One region of the Allobosea sp. P5_A5 genome, then DNA from elsewhere that is predicted to be linked to it. Evidence: riboswitches for the same ligand, from Rfam matches in the RefSeq annotation. Region 1 holds a riboswitch; each other region holds the start of a gene.

Region 1 (4,808 bases):
CGGTCAGCACGGTTTCCGGGTTGCCGGCGGCCAGCAGGCGGCCGTTCTGCATCAGCGCAATCTCGTCGCAGAACAAGGCCGCGAGGTTGAGATCGTGCAGCGCGACGATGCAGGTGATCCCGAGCCGGCGGACCAGCGTCAGGATCGCGAGCTGGTGCTGGATGTCGAGATGGTTCGTCGGCTCGTCCAGGATCAATTCGCTCGGCTCTTGCGCCAAAGCGCGAGCGATATGGACGCGCTGGCGCTCGCCGCCCGACAGCGTATGCCAGAACTGATCGTGCCGATCCTGCAGGCCGACGCGCTCCAGGGCCTCGTTGACCGCAGCCTCGTCGGCGGGGCTCCACGAGGCGAGCGCGGCGCGATGCGGCGTCCGCCCCAGCCTGACCACGTCGCAGACGGAGAGCTGAACCTCGGTCGTCGCCTGTTGCTCGACAAAGGCGAGCCGGCGCGCGAGCTCGCGGCGGGGGACGGTGGCAATGTCGCGCCCGTCCAAGGTGACGACGCCGCTGGCGACATCGCGCAGACGGCAGAGCAGCCGCAGCAGGCTGGATTTTCCGGAACCGTTTGGCCCGATCAGGCCGAGGATGCGGCCCGGTGCGGCCTCCAGCGTCACGTCGTCGACGATCATCCGGCCGGCGACGCCCCAGCGCAGATCGCGTGCGGCCAGCGTCATGACGGGCGTCTCGCCCGATAGAGGATGACCGCGAAGGCGGGCGCGCCGAACAGCGCCGTCACCACGCCAATCGGGAGGATCTGCTGGGGAACCAGCACACGCGAGAGGATATCGGCGCCGATCATGAACAGAGCCCCGCCGACCAGGCAGGCCGGCAGCAGCCGGGCATGTCCGGAGCCGACGAGGAACCGTGCCGCATGGGGGATGACGAGACCGACGAACCCGACCGTGCCGACGATGCTGACCATCACCGCCGTCATCACCGCGGTGGTGACGAACAGCACGACGCGCACCCGCGTCACCGCCACACCCAGAGCCGCAGCGGAATCCGCGCCGAAGGCGAAGGCATCGAGCACCTTGGCGTGCAGCATGCACAAGCCGAAGCCGATAAAGGCGACGGGCGTCGCGATCCAGAGATCGGGCCAACGCACGCCGCCGAAATTACCGAGCAGCCAGAACATCACGCCCCTCGCCTGCTCGGCGCTGGCAAGCGTCGTCACGATCGTCGCGGTGGCCGCATTGAAGAGCTGCGAGGTCGCGACACCCGACAAGATGACGCGGTCGCTGGCGCCGCCGGCCCCAGAGGCGAGAAACGCGACGACGGCCAGCGCGGCGCAGGAGCCGACGAAGGCACCGGCGGACAGGCTCAGCGTGAGGCCGCCGACGCTGATGCCCAGGATCAGCACCGCCACGGCGCCGGTGGAGGCGCCGGCGGAAATGCCGAGGATATAGGGCTCGGCCAAGGGGTTGCGGAGCAGCGCCTGCAAGATCGCGCCCGAAATTGCGAGCGAGCCGCCGCACAGCGCCGCCATCAGCGCACGGCTCAGGCGATAATCGAAGATGACGCCCTGCTGGATCGCGCTGACCGGCAGGCCGAGATCGAACAGCCCGTTGCCGAGAGCCTTCAGCGCGGTGTCGAGCGGAATGCGCATCTCGCCGATCGTCACGGCCAGCGCGACCGCGAGCGCAAGCGCGATCAGCGCGAGGAGACCGGCGCCGATGCGCACCGGCCAGTTGGGTCCATGGGCAGCGTGGCTCAAGGCATGCTGCTCAGTTGACCGGGCGGAAGCCGGCGATGGCCTTGGCCAGCGTCTCGATTCCGTCGACCGTGTCGATGCCGGCCCGCGTCGCGCCGACATCCATCACCACGACACGCCCGTTCTTCACGGCATCGAGCTTGCTGGCGACCGGATCGGTCTTCAGGAACTCCAGCTTCCTCTCGATGTCGTCGGCGGGGAAGCGGCGGCGGTCCATCCGGACTGCGACGATGACGGAGGGGTTGGCGGCGGCGATGCTCTCCCAGCCCACCAGGGGCCATTCCTCGTTGGTCGTGATGACGTTGCGGGCGCCGAGCTTGGACAGGATATAGGCCGGCACGCCGTTCTTACCGGCCATGAAGGCGTCGCCCTTGAGATCCTTGCTGGAGAACCAGACCGCGATGGAGACATCCTGGGCCTTGAGGTCGGCAACGGCCGCGACCGCTTTTTCCTCGCGCGCCTTCAGCTCCGCAACCAGCGTGTCAGCCCGGTCGGAGACATCGAAGATCTGCCCGAACTCCCGGATGTTCTGATAGACGAGATCCATCGTGAACATTCTGGTGCGGACGCCATCGCCGGCGCCCGAATTGTCCTTGCCGACGCAGTCGGTGGGCGAGACATAAGTCGGCACCTTGACCTTGGCGAACTGGTCGCGCTTGCCGACGATGCCATTGGGGCCGATGTGCCATTCGAACATCGCGGTGACCATGTCGGGGTCCTGCGCCAGCACCGCCTCGAAGCTCGGGTCGTTGTCGGCGAGGCGCTTCACCTTGGCGTTAACCGCCTCATAGGGCTTGGCAACAGGCGAGAACCAGACGGCCGTTCCCACGACACGGTCGCCAAGGCCCAGCGCGTAGAGGATTTCCGTCTGCGTCTGACCGATCGAGACCACGCGCTTGGGCGGCGCCGCGAAGGTGACGTTCTCGCGGCAGTTCTCCAGCGTCAGGGGGTAACGGGTCGGCTCCGCCGATGCGACACCGCTGAATGCCAGACCGAAAAGCGCGGCAAGCGCCGGCAGCAGATGGCTTGGCTTGGGATGGGCAAACATGGCAAGGCCTCGATATGTAATATTGTTACATATCCGATAGGCCGCGAGATAGGGTTGCGTCAAGCCGCGGCCGACGCTGCTGCGCCCGCCGGAAACCGCATTGAACTTGGACATGGATATCATCGCTCCCCGAGATGGGGGCGAGAGCGCGTAGGCGTGAGGGAGCCGAGGCCGCCAAGGCACCGGTCACGACACAGCCATCGGAGCACCCCGCCCGAAAGACGTCTTCAGCGACCGGGGCAGGTCTCCTGGCTCGCGGGTCTATGCCTGTTTCGCCCGGCCTTCCCGGCACCTCACGGCACCAGTGGACGATGGACGAAGGGCTCGCCGCTTACAGTTGCGGGGGCAGCTTCGGCTTCGGCAGACACCTCACAGTGCCCGGCCTCACCGAATTCCCTCTTAGCTTCGGGCAGAACCCGAAGAACCTCGATCGAGGCCTCACCATAGAGGGCGGCAAGAAGTCGTCAATGCCCCATCGGGGCCGGCACCGTGATCGGACGCGCCAGCCGTGCCTGTGCGGTCAGGCGAATGCCGGCATTGGGGGCGCCATAGCCCGTATAACCGCTGCGTTGGACGATCTCGAAGAACAGGCCGCCATCGAGTGTCTGCGTATAGGCCTGATGGAAGCTGCCGCCGGCATCGCTGTCATAGAGAATGTTCAGCGCCTTCAAGGCGTCGATCTCTTCCGGCGGCAGGTCGGAGCGGGACTCGAGGTCGTCGTAGTAATTCTCCGGAATCGGCAACATCGAGACGCCGTTCGCCGCAAGCTGCCGGACGGTCGCGACGATGTCGTTCGTCGTCAGCGCGATGTGCTGGACACCGGAGCCGAAGAAGTCGGTGACGAAACGAGCCGAGAGCGTGCGGTGGCTTTGCGAGCCGTTGAGGATGAGCCGCAGGCCATGGCCGTTGCGGCCGTCGAGCCCGCTCTCGATGACCTGGCTCTGGACCACGCCGCCGGGGTCGAGCACGGCCTGGCTGGGCGCCTTCTTCGTGTCGAAGAGCGAGGAATAGAACAGCAGCCAGGTCAGCATCTCCTCGTACTGCATGGTCTGCGAGACATGGTCGACGCCGAGCAGGCCGGCATCGGCGCCCGTCTCGTGGGTCGGCTCGAAATCGACCTGCGCCCAGCGGCCGAGCGCCGAGCCCCCGTCGATAAAATAGATCAGGCTGCCGCCGAGCCCACGCACGGCGGGGATGTCGAGCTCGCCCGGCCCGACCGCGCCGGCATGGGGCACGTCGAGCAGCGCCTTGGCGCGCGCGGTCGCGGCCTGCGCGTCCGGCACCCGCAGCGCCAGCGCGCAGACCGACGAGCCATGGGTGATCTGATAGCTGTGGGCGAAGCCGTCATCCTCGCTGTTCAGGACGATGCGGATATCGCCCTGACGCCAAAGCCCGACCTCCTTCGAGCGGTGCTTGCCGATGCGGGTGAATCCGAGCGCCCGCAGCATGCCCTCGAAGCTGGCCCTCTCGACCTCGGCCACGGCGAATTCGAGGAATTCGACAGCCTCGACCGGCCCCGGCGGCGGCATCGGCACGGCGCCGGGAACGGGTTTGCCGACCTGACGGCCGGTCTCGTCGAGCAGCCAGATCAGCGAGCGGTGCCCATCCAGCGCGACCGATCGCGCCGAACCAGCACGGAAGCGGTCGTTGAAGATCTCCAAGGAGAGCACGCCATCATAGCCGGTATCGGCGAGCGCGCGCATGAAGGCGGATAGATCGAGGTCGCCCTGGCCCGGCAGGCAGCGCCAATGCCGGCTCCACGACAGATAGTCCATCTGCAGCAGCGGCGCGTCGGCCATCTGCACCATCGCGATCTTGTCGCGGGGGATCGTCCCGATGGCGGAAACGTCGAGCTTGCGCGAGAGGATGTGGAAGGAATCGAGCACGATCCCGACCTCCGGCCGGTTGGCGCGGCGCACGATCTCCCAGGCGTCGCGGTAGTCGAAGATCTGGCGGCCCCAGGCCAGCGCCTCGTAGCCGATCTTGAAGCCGCGCTTGCCGGCGCGTTCGCCCAGTTCGGCGAAGTCGGCGGCGAGTCGGTCGATGCCGG
Region 2 (4,808 bases), on a different contig from region 1:
ATAATCATAACGCAGGGCGATGTTGAGCTCGTCGAGAACGAGGAGCCGGATCCCCGGATCGGCCATGAGCTCGCGAGCCTTGGCAAAGGCGCGGGTGGCGGCGGCGATATCGCGGGCCTTGTCCTGTGTTTCCCAGGTGAAGCCCTCGCCCATGCTGTGCCATTCGACCTGGCCGGGAAAAGCGTCCAGCGCCTTGCGCTCGCCGGTGTCCCAGGCGCCCTTGATGAACTGCACCACGCCGACCCGCCAGCCATGGCCGAGCGCGCGCAGCATCAGTCCGAAAGCGGCGGTGGATTTACCCTTGCCCGGGCCGGTATTAACGATCAGCAGGCCTTTTTCGACCGTTTTCGCCGCGACTTCGGCATCCTGAACCGCCTTGCGCTTTTCCATCTTTGCCTTGTGGCGCGCGGCGTCGTCGATCTCCGTCATCGTTTCACTCGTCTCATTTCGCTCATTTCATTTAACCTGCATCGGCAATCCGGCGACCATGAAGACCACGCGCCCGGCGCGCGCCGCAAGCGCCTGATGCAGCCGGCCGGCCTCGTCGCGGAAGCGCCGCGCCAGCGCATTGTCCGGCACGATACCCAAGCCGACCTCGTTGGAAACCATCACGATGGGTGCGGTCGCCCTCTCGCAAGCCGCGATCAGGGCCGCGCGGGCGTCGGCCGTGTCGCGCTCGGCGAGGATGAGGTTGGTCAGCCACAGCGTCAGGCAATCGACCAGGATCGGGCGATCGGAACGAGCCTCGATCGCCTCGGCGAGCTCGATCGGCGCATCCACCGTCTGCCAGCCAGCAGGACGACGTGCGCGATGCTCGGCGATGCGCTGCCGCATCTCGTCGTCATAGGCCTGGGCGGTGGCGATGTAGGTCCAAGGCGCGGGCAGTGCCTCGACCAGCGCCTCGGCATGACGGCTCTTGCCGGAGCGGGCGCCGCCGAGGACGAGGGTGAGGTGGGGGATGTCCATGACAATGCTCCGCCTGTCCCAGCCGTCATGCTCGGGATAGACCCGAGCATCTGTTGCCGAACAGAGCTCCGCTACCTCTTCCTGCCGGAGATTCTCGGGTCAAGCCCGAGAATGACGCCATTGCATTGCGCGGCGGCACCGCCGCAGCTATTGATCGTCATCGACGGTGCCTCCGCGAGGAGGTGAAAAGGGAACGCGGTACGAAACCGCGGCTGCCCCCGCAACTGTAAGCGGCGTGTCCGACGCCATCCGCCACTGGATTTCGATCCGGGAAGGCGGCGCCGGACGTCTTGAAGCCGTGAGCCAGGAGACCTGCCGTCGACCCGCAACGATCCAACAAGCTGCCGGCGGGGCGGCTACGGAGACGACAGATGATTTGCTTCCAGCCCTGCCCGGGCGCGAAGGCCCGCATCCGCGCGGCCTTTCCCTCCCGCCATATCGCCCTCGCGCGATCCAGTTGACATGGCGGTCCAAGACCGGCCTCTGGACGAGCGCGAGGGCTCCGCTCTCGGCCTCGCCAGCTGCACCATCCATGTCTGCACGGCCTGCCGCCGCGCCCGCGCCGACCTGCCTGACGGGTACGATCGCCCCGGCATCGCGCTGGCCGAAGCTCTGGCGGCGCAGATCGAAGGTCTCGGCGGTGCAATCTCCGTTGAGCCCGTCGAATGCCTCTCCGTCTGCAAGCGGCCTTGCACCGTCGCCCTCACCGGCGCGGGCAAATGGACCTATGTCTATGGCGATCTCGACCCTCACAGCGCAGTCGAGACGCTGATCGCCTTCGCCAGCCAATACGGCGCGACGCCGGACGGGATTGTGCCCTGGCGCGAGCGCCCCGAGACGATCCGCAAGAGCGTCGTGGCGCGCATCCCTCCCCTTTCGATTACGAGACAGCCCTCATGACCGCCTCTCTCGCCAAGACCCCCTGTACCATCGTCACCGGCTTCCTCGGTGCCGGGAAGACGACGCTGGTGCGCCATCTCCTTGAAAACGCCCAAGGCAAGCGCCTCGCCGTGCTGGTCAACGAGTTCGGCGATCTCGGCTTCGACGGCGAGTTCCTGAAGGGCTGCGGCATCGCCGGCTGCTCGGAAGACGATGTCGTCGAGCTGCCCAATGGCTGCATCTGCTGCACCGTCGCCGATGATTTCGTGCCGGCGCTGGAAAGGCTGCTGAACCGGGCGAATCCGCCCGACCATATCCTGATCGAGACCTCGGGCCTCGCGCTGCCCAAGCCGCTTGTGCAGGCTTTCAACTGGCCGGCGATCCGCGCCCGTGTCACCGTTGACGGCGTCATCGCCGTGGTCGATGGCCCGGCCGTGGCAGAAGGCCAGTTCGCCGACGATCCGGAGGCGCTCGCGGCGCAGAAGGCGGCCGATCCTAACGTCGATCATGACAACCCGCTGGAAGAGGTGTTCGAGGACCAGATCCTCTGCGCCGACCTGATCCTACTCAACAAGAGCGACCTGATCGACGAGGCCGGGCGGGCGCGGGTCAAGGCCGAGATCGCCGCGCATCTGCCCAAGGCGATCAAGATCGTCGAGACCGCTCATGGCAAGGTCGAGCCGGCGCTGATCGTCGGCTTGGGCGCCGCCGCCGAAAGCGATCTCGCCGCCCGCCCCTCTCATCATGGCGAGGGCGAAGGCGAGCACGACCATGATGATTTCGACTCGGTTGCGCTGCCGCTGCCGGCAGGGCTCTCGCCGGAAGAGCTTTCGGCGCGGTTCACCAAGGCGGCCGAGGCGGACGGCGTGCTGCGGCTGAAAGGCTTTGCCGCCGTGCCGGGCAAGCCGATGCGGCTTGTCGTGCAGGGCGTCGGCCGCCGTGTCGGCCATCACTACGACCGGGCTTGGGGGGCGTCCGAGTCACAGGAGGGTCGCCTGACCGTGATCGGCCTGAAGGGTTTCGACGTGAAGGCCGTGCAAGCGGCGCTAGCGGGGGGCTGACGCAGCACCGATGCACCTTCTCCCGACCAGCGAGATCAGGCTCGACGACGGCGAGGACGCCGTCGATCTCGCCTTGCCGCCGGGAGACGTGCTGGTGCTGTCCTTCGCTGACAGTGATCTCTCGGCCCTGGCGACTGCCCTCAGCTCTGCGGATCCTCCGCCGTCATGGTCGGGCTTGTCCCGGCCATCCACGGCTTTGCTGGTCGAAGGTCGCGTTCAAGACGTGGATGCTCGCCACAAGAGCGAGCATGACGGCGAAAGTCTCAGCGTCCGTCTTGCCTCGCTGCGGCAGCTGCGGCATCCGCTTTCGGTCGATCTGCTGATCGAAAAGACGGTGTCGCGCTGCCGCTTCGTGGTGGTGCGGTGCCTCGGTGGCCTCGACTACTGGCGCTATGGCATCGAGCAGCTCGCCAATATCTGCCGGCGCGAAGGCATCGCGCTCGCCGTTCTGCCGGGCGACGATCGCGACGACGAGAGGCTCGCCGAATACGGCACCGTGCCGGCCGCTTGCGCGCAGGCGATCCTGCGCTACTTCAAGGCCGGCGGCACGGAGAATATGCGCCGGATGCTGACTATCGCGGCGAGGTTTCTCGACGCGGGGCGAGCCCCTTATCCTGCCGGCCAGCCGCCTTCGAAGGGCGGGGCCGTTTTTACCGATCTCGCGCCGGTCCCGCTCCCGTCGATCTTCGCTCTGGGAGGCGAGGCGCGGCCGCTGCCTTGGCCAGACGCACTCGCGGCCTTGCCGCCCGACGCGCCGCTCGTGCCCGTCCTGCTGTATCGCTCCGGCATCACGGCCGGCGACACCGCCATGGCCGAAGCTATCTCGGCCGCGCTGGCCGCGCGCGGTCTCGCGCCGCTGCCGCTCGCGTTGACAAGCCTGAAGGACCCCACCGTCACCTCGGAACTTTCGGCCCTGATCGCGCTGCGCAAACCCGCGCTAATCGTCACGACCACCGCCTTTTCCGCCAGAGACGATGCCGGCTTCGTGCTCGACGGCGCCGATTGCCCGATACTCCAAGCCGTGCCTGTCGGCAGTCCGCGTGAGGCGTGGGCCGCTTCGCCACGCGGGCTTTCGGCGGCCGATCTCGCCATGCAGGTGGCACTGCCCGAATTCGACGGTCGCATCGGGGCCATTCCCGTCGCGTTCAAGGCGGAGGAAGCCGACCCGGCGACCGGATTTCGGATGCGTCGGCTCATACCGGATGCAGATGGTATCTCCGCGCTGGCGGATCTGGCGGCCGGGTGGATCGCGCTGGCGCGAAAGTCTGCGCCGGAGCGGCGGCTGGCACTGGTGATGTCGGACTATCCAGCGCGCGGCGGCCGGGCCGGCTTTGCGGTCGGGCTGGATACGCCGGCGAGCATGGCGGCGATCCGGGAGTTGCTGGCAAGGGCGGGATATAGCGTCGGTTCCCTTAGCCCTCATCCCGAGGAGCCGCGAAGCGGCGTCTCGAAGGATGTTCCCCTGCGCTCTGGCGCATCCTTCGAGACGCAAGGCTTGCGCCTTGCTCCTCAGGATGAGGGCTCCAGGTTGATGCAGGCCCTCACCAGAGGCTCCGCCGATGTCGCCCTGCCGGTCTCCAGCTATCGCGACTGGCTCGACATCATCCCCGCCGCCGCTCGCGATACCCTTCTCGCATCGCATGGCGAGCCCGAGGCCGACCCTGCCTGCCGCGACGGGGCCTTTCGCTTCCGCGCCGTGCGCTATGGCAACCTTTCCGTTGCCCTGCAGCCGCCGCGCGACGCGACGCCGGACCGCAAGGCCCGCTATCACGACCCTGATGCCCCGCCTTGCCACGGCTATCTCGCCTTCTATCTGGCGCTGCATCAGGTCGAGGCCATCGACGCGCTGATCCATCTTGGCACCCACGGCACCACCGAGTGGCTGCCGGGCAAGGCGGTGGC
Region 3 (4,808 bases), on a different contig from region 1:
TTTTAAGCACCTAAGACGCTTTCAATAAAGTAGCTGGATAGGTCGCTGAGAAAAAGGTCATAGAGCCGAGGCTACGGGATCAGGCCCTTAGCTGGCACGTGCACATTCCTCCTATATGGCATTCCAGTTGTCGGCTTCGAAGAAGGGCTGGAGTTGGCCCATAGCTGACCCTGCGAATGTCTGCTCTCAGGTGCTCCGTCGGCTACTGCTCTCTCCAATGCAGGCTAGTTTGTGATAAGCTTGGCCATGGACGCCTTCTCCGAGCCCAACGCTGTCACCCGCTACGCCGAGAACCCGCCACGCTTGGTGCCTGGGTACGCCGACATGCAGCGCATGGCGATGCTGCTCCTCGCGGAGCGAACCCCGGACGACGGGCAGGTCCTCGTTCTAGGCGCCGGCGGCGGGCTTGAGCTTAAAGTGTTCGCCGAGGCGCAGCCTGGATGGGCCTTCGTCGGAGTCGATCCCTCCGCGGCCATGCTAGATTTGGCGCGGATGACCCTGGGCGACCTCGAGACCCGCGCCACCCTGCACCATGGATTCATCGAGATCGCGCCCGAAGGCCCGTTTGACGCAGGCGCCTGCATTTTGACATTGCATTTCATCGAGGGCGAGGAGCGCCTGCGGACGCTGCGGGAGATCCGGCGTCGCCTGAAGCCGGGCGCCCCGCTGGTCGTCGCCCACTACAGCATCCCCGCCGACGAGATGGACATGTGGATGTCGCGGTTCGCCGCCTTCGCTATCTCGTCAGGGATCGAGCCGTCGCAGGCGCACGCCGCGCGGGCCGGCATCGTCGAGAAGCTGGCGATTCTCTCGCCCGCTGAGGATGAGCGGCTGTTACTGGATGCCGGGTTCCGAGACGTCAGACTGTTCTACGTCGGCTTCACCTTCCGCGGCTGGGTCGCCTACGCCTGATCGGCGGGCCTGCGCGATGCCTGGGACTGTAGCGAGCGCGGATACCAACCGGTGAACTTCACGGCCCCGAACAGCGCCGCGATGGTAGCCCATACGCCGAGGCGGGGCGGCACGTCAGGCCGGTAGATCCACAGCAGGTCGACTGCGACCAGCACGGCGAAGGCGGCCACCCAAGCAGCCGAGATGACATAGCTGGTCTTAAGGAACGTCGGGCTCGACCAGAGCTCGGGCTCCACGTTCTCGCGGGCGTACTGGAGGGTGAACGGCTTCCCGATCAGCATTGAAAGGATCACGATTAGCAGCAGGCCCAGGTCGACCCGCAGCCGAACGTCGATGATCGACCAGGCCGGCTGGAACGCCAAGAACCAGGCCGCCAAGCCGGCGAACAGCAGTACGGTTCCAATCTCCAGGACTTTGGGCGACTTGCCATGAAGCATTGTATCGCGGACCATCATCGCGATCGAAACCACCGCGCCGGCGAGCAAACCGTCGAGGGAGCCGAGCGCCCGATCGACCAGCGCGAAAGCCAAGAACGGCGCGAATGCGAGAAGAATGTTCATGGGTGTCGATCCAGCCGAGATGAGCCGGAATAGCGCTGCGTCAGGTAGGAGTCGAGCGGCGGTAGCCAAGTTGCTAGACGGCCTTGATCATCGCAGCGAATGTCGGCTCCCTTCCGAGATATCCACAGACGCTGCGCCTTTGCTTCACTATGAATTGACATCCGCGCCGGACGCGCCACTAGATCTGGTTGTCACGGTCTCTCGAATCGCAAGATCGAGAGCTAAGAGGGAAGCCGGTGCGAAACCGGCGCTGCCCCCGCAACTGTCAGCGGCGAGTTCTTAAGTCCAGCCTATGTCACTGGTGCGCAAGGCGCTGGGAAGACGGACAAGAGCGACGACCCGCGAGCCAGGAGACCTGCCGCGACGACATGAAGTTCCTCGGGCGGGGTGTCCCGGTGGATCGCTTTGCAGCGTCCGCTGGCGATTTTCGCCGCGATCGACTGTGCCGCGAGTCCGCCTCGGCTCTTGCCCCCAACAGATGGGGTTTAAAAGCCGATGTCCCTCGCGACCGATACCATGCGCCCTGCGACGCCTTATGTTGATGCCTCGCCGGGCAGCGAGCAGCGCGCAGCGAGCGAGCCGGGCTTTCAGATCATCCGCCGCAATGGCGGCGTCACGCCCTTTGACGCCTCGAAGATCAGCGTCGCGCTGACCAAGGCGTTCCTGGCGGTCGAGGGCTCCAGCGCCGCCGCCTCGCGCCGCATCCACGACATCGTCGCCGATTTGACCACGCAGATCGTCGCCGGCCTGACCCGCCGCGCTGATGCCGGCCGGACTTTCCATATCGAGGACGTGCAGGACCAGGTCGAGCTCGCGCTGATGCGCTCCGAGCACCACAAGGTCGCCCGCGCCTATGTGCTCTATCGCGAGGAGCGTGCGCAGGAGCGCGCCCGCGCCAAAGCCGAGACCAAGCCCGTCGTGGTCGCCGCGCCGGCCCTGCGGATGAAGGCCGCCGATGGCGCTCTCGTGCCGCTCGACGCAGTCCGTCTCGCAACCGTGATCCGCGAGGCCTGCGCCGATCTCGATGGCGTCTCGGCGGAAGCCGTACTGACGGAAGCGCGGCGCAATCTCTATGACGGCATCTCGCTCGACGAACTGGCACAGGCGCCGATCCTGGCGGCGCGCACGCTAGTCGAGACCGAGCCGAACTATTCCAAGGTGTCGGCCCGCCTCCTGCTCGACAAGCTGCGTCGCGAAGCGCTGAGCTTCGTCCATGGCCGCACCGAGCAGGCAACTCAAGCCGAGATGGCCGGGCGCTATGGCGAATATCTCCACGCCTATGTGAAGACCGGCATCGCCAACGAATTGCTCGACCCCGAACTCGGCCGCTTCGATCTCGACCGCATGGCCGCGGCGCTGAAGCCCGAGCGCGATCTCCAGTTCGACTATCTCGGCTTCCAGACGCTCTATGACCGCTATTTCCTGCACGTGCGGGGCAACCGCTTCGAGCTGCCGCAGGCCTTCTTCATGCGCGTCGCCATGGGCCTCGCCATCCGCGAGATCGACCGCGAGGCGCGCGCCATCGAGTTCTACGACCTGCTGTCGTCGTTCGACTTCATGGCCTCGACGCCGACCCTGTTCAATGCCGGCACGCTGCGGCCGCAGCTCTCATCCTGCTTCCTGACCACGGTTGCAGACGATCTCGACGGCATCTTCAAGGCGGTCAAGGACAATGCCCTGCTCGCCAAATACTCCGGCGGGCTCGGCAACGACTGGACGCCGGTTCGGGGCCTGGGCGCCCATATCAAGGGCACCAATGGCGAAAGCCAGGGCATCGTGCCCTTCCTGAAGGTCGCCAACGACACCGCCATCGCCGTCAACCAGGGTGGCAAGCGCAAGGGCGCGGTCTGCGCCTATCTCGAAACCTGGCATGTCGACATCGAGGAGTTCCTCGACCTTCGCAAGAACACCGGCGACGAGCGCCGCCGCACCCATGACATGAACACGGCGAACTGGATTCCCGACCTGTTCATGCAGCGTGTCATGGCGGGCGGGCAGTGGACCCTGTTTTCGCCCGACGAAGTGCCCGATTTGCATGACCTCTACGGCAAACTCTTCAAGGCGGCTTACGAGGCCTACGAGGCCAAAGCGGAGCGCGGCCAGATCAAGGTGTTCAAGCGTCTCAACGCGCTCGAACTCTGGCGCAAGATGCTGACAATGCTCTTCGAGACCGGCCATCCCTGGATCACCTTCAAGGACGCCTGCAATCTGCGCTCGCCGCAGCAGCATGCCGGCGTGGTGCACTCCTCGAACCTGTGCACCGAGATCACGCTGAATACCTCGGACGCTGAGGTCGCAGTCTGCAATCTCGGCTCGGTCAACCTCGCCGCCCATGTCACGGCACAAGGTCTCGATCAGGCCCGCCTGGCGCGGACGGTCGGCACCGCGATGCGCATGCTCGACAACGTCATCGACATCAATTTCTACACCATCCCGGAGGCGCGCCGCTCGAACCTGCGCCATCGCCCGGTCGGTCTCGGCATCATGGGCTTCCAGGATGCGCTCCAGACGCTGCGCCTGGCTGCGGCCTCGGAAGGCGCGGTCGCCTTTGCCGACACGTCGATGGAGGCGGTGAGCTGGTTTGCGATCTCGGCTTCGGTCGATCTGGCCGCCGAGCGCGGCCGCTATCCGAGCTTCGAAGGCTCGCTCTGGTCGAAGGGCATCCTGCCGATCGACTCGCTGGAAATCCTGTCCGAGGCCCGCGACGGCGAAGTTGAGCTCGATCGCTCCTCGACGCTGGATTGGGAAACGCTGCGCGAGCGGGTCAAGACCACCGGCATGCGTAACTCCAACACGATGGCGATCGCGCCGACCGCGACGATCTCCAACATCGTCGGCGTCTCGCAGTCGATCGAGCCATCCTACAGCCAGCTCTACGTCAAGGCGAACATGTCAGGCGACTTCACCGTGGTGAATGCCGGGCTGGTGCACGACCTCAAGGCGCATGGCCTCTGGGACGAGGTCATGGTCTCGGACCTGAAATACTATGACGGCAAGGTCAGCGGCATCGACCGCGTGCCCGACGATCTCAAGGCGCTCTACGCGACCTCCTTCGAGATCGAGACGAGCTGGCTGATCCGCGCCGCCGCGCGCCGCCAGAAATGGATCGACCAGGGGCAGTCGCTCAACCTCTACATGGCCCAGCCTTCCGGCCGGAAGCTCGACGAGGCCTATCGGCTCGCCTGGCGGCTCGGCCTGAAGACGACCTATTACCTGCGCGCGCTGTCGGCGACCCATGTCGAGAAATCGACGCTGAAGGGCACCGACGGCAAGCTCAATGCGGTGTCGGCCACGCCGATCGCAGCCAAGGCAGCCGCGCCGATCCTCGTCGACATC

What was found. Region 1 has a riboswitch for cobalamin ahead of AC1DR6_RS13055 (ABC transporter substrate-binding protein). Riboswitches for the same ligand answer to the same signal wherever they lie in the genome.
Region 2: it holds a riboswitch for cobalamin, as region 1 does, so the genes downstream of both, AC1DR6_RS13730 (DUF1636 family protein) here and AC1DR6_RS13055 (ABC transporter substrate-binding protein) in region 1, are expected to answer to the same signal.
Region 3: it holds a riboswitch for cobalamin, as region 1 does, so the genes downstream of both, AC1DR6_RS01460 (ribonucleoside-diphosphate reductase subunit alpha) here and AC1DR6_RS13055 (ABC transporter substrate-binding protein) in region 1, are expected to answer to the same signal.

Annotation. Positions count from the first base shown of each region.
Region 1 is NZ_JBFUKY010000005.1:315,669-320,476, forward strand. It holds gene AC1DR6_RS13045 (ABC transporter ATP-binding protein) at 1-673, opposite strand, end outside; gene AC1DR6_RS13050 (FecCD family ABC transporter permease) at 670-1,713, opposite strand; gene AC1DR6_RS13055 (ABC transporter substrate-binding protein) at 1,724-2,758, opposite strand; cobalamin riboswitch at 2,980-3,202, opposite strand; gene AC1DR6_RS13060 (bifunctional sugar phosphate isomerase/epimerase/4-hydroxyphenylpyruvate dioxygenase family protein) at 3,223-4,808, opposite strand, start outside.
Region 2 is NZ_JBFUKY010000006.1:99,326-104,133, reverse strand. It holds gene cobO (cob(I)yrinic acid a,c-diamide adenosyltransferase) at 1-429, opposite strand, end outside; gene cobU (bifunctional adenosylcobinamide kinase/adenosylcobinamide-phosphate guanylyltransferase) at 457-966, opposite strand; cobalamin riboswitch at 1,114-1,300, shown strand; gene AC1DR6_RS13730 (DUF1636 family protein) at 1,429-1,866, shown strand; gene cobW (cobalamin biosynthesis protein CobW) at 1,863-2,906, shown strand; gene cobN (cobaltochelatase subunit CobN) at 2,917-4,808, shown strand, end outside.
Region 3 is NZ_JBFUKY010000001.1:295,859-300,666, reverse strand. It holds gene AC1DR6_RS01470 (class I SAM-dependent methyltransferase) at 247-912, shown strand; gene AC1DR6_RS01465 (hypothetical protein) at 903-1,472, opposite strand; cobalamin riboswitch at 1,650-1,849, shown strand; gene AC1DR6_RS01460 (ribonucleoside-diphosphate reductase subunit alpha) at 1,968-4,808, shown strand, end outside.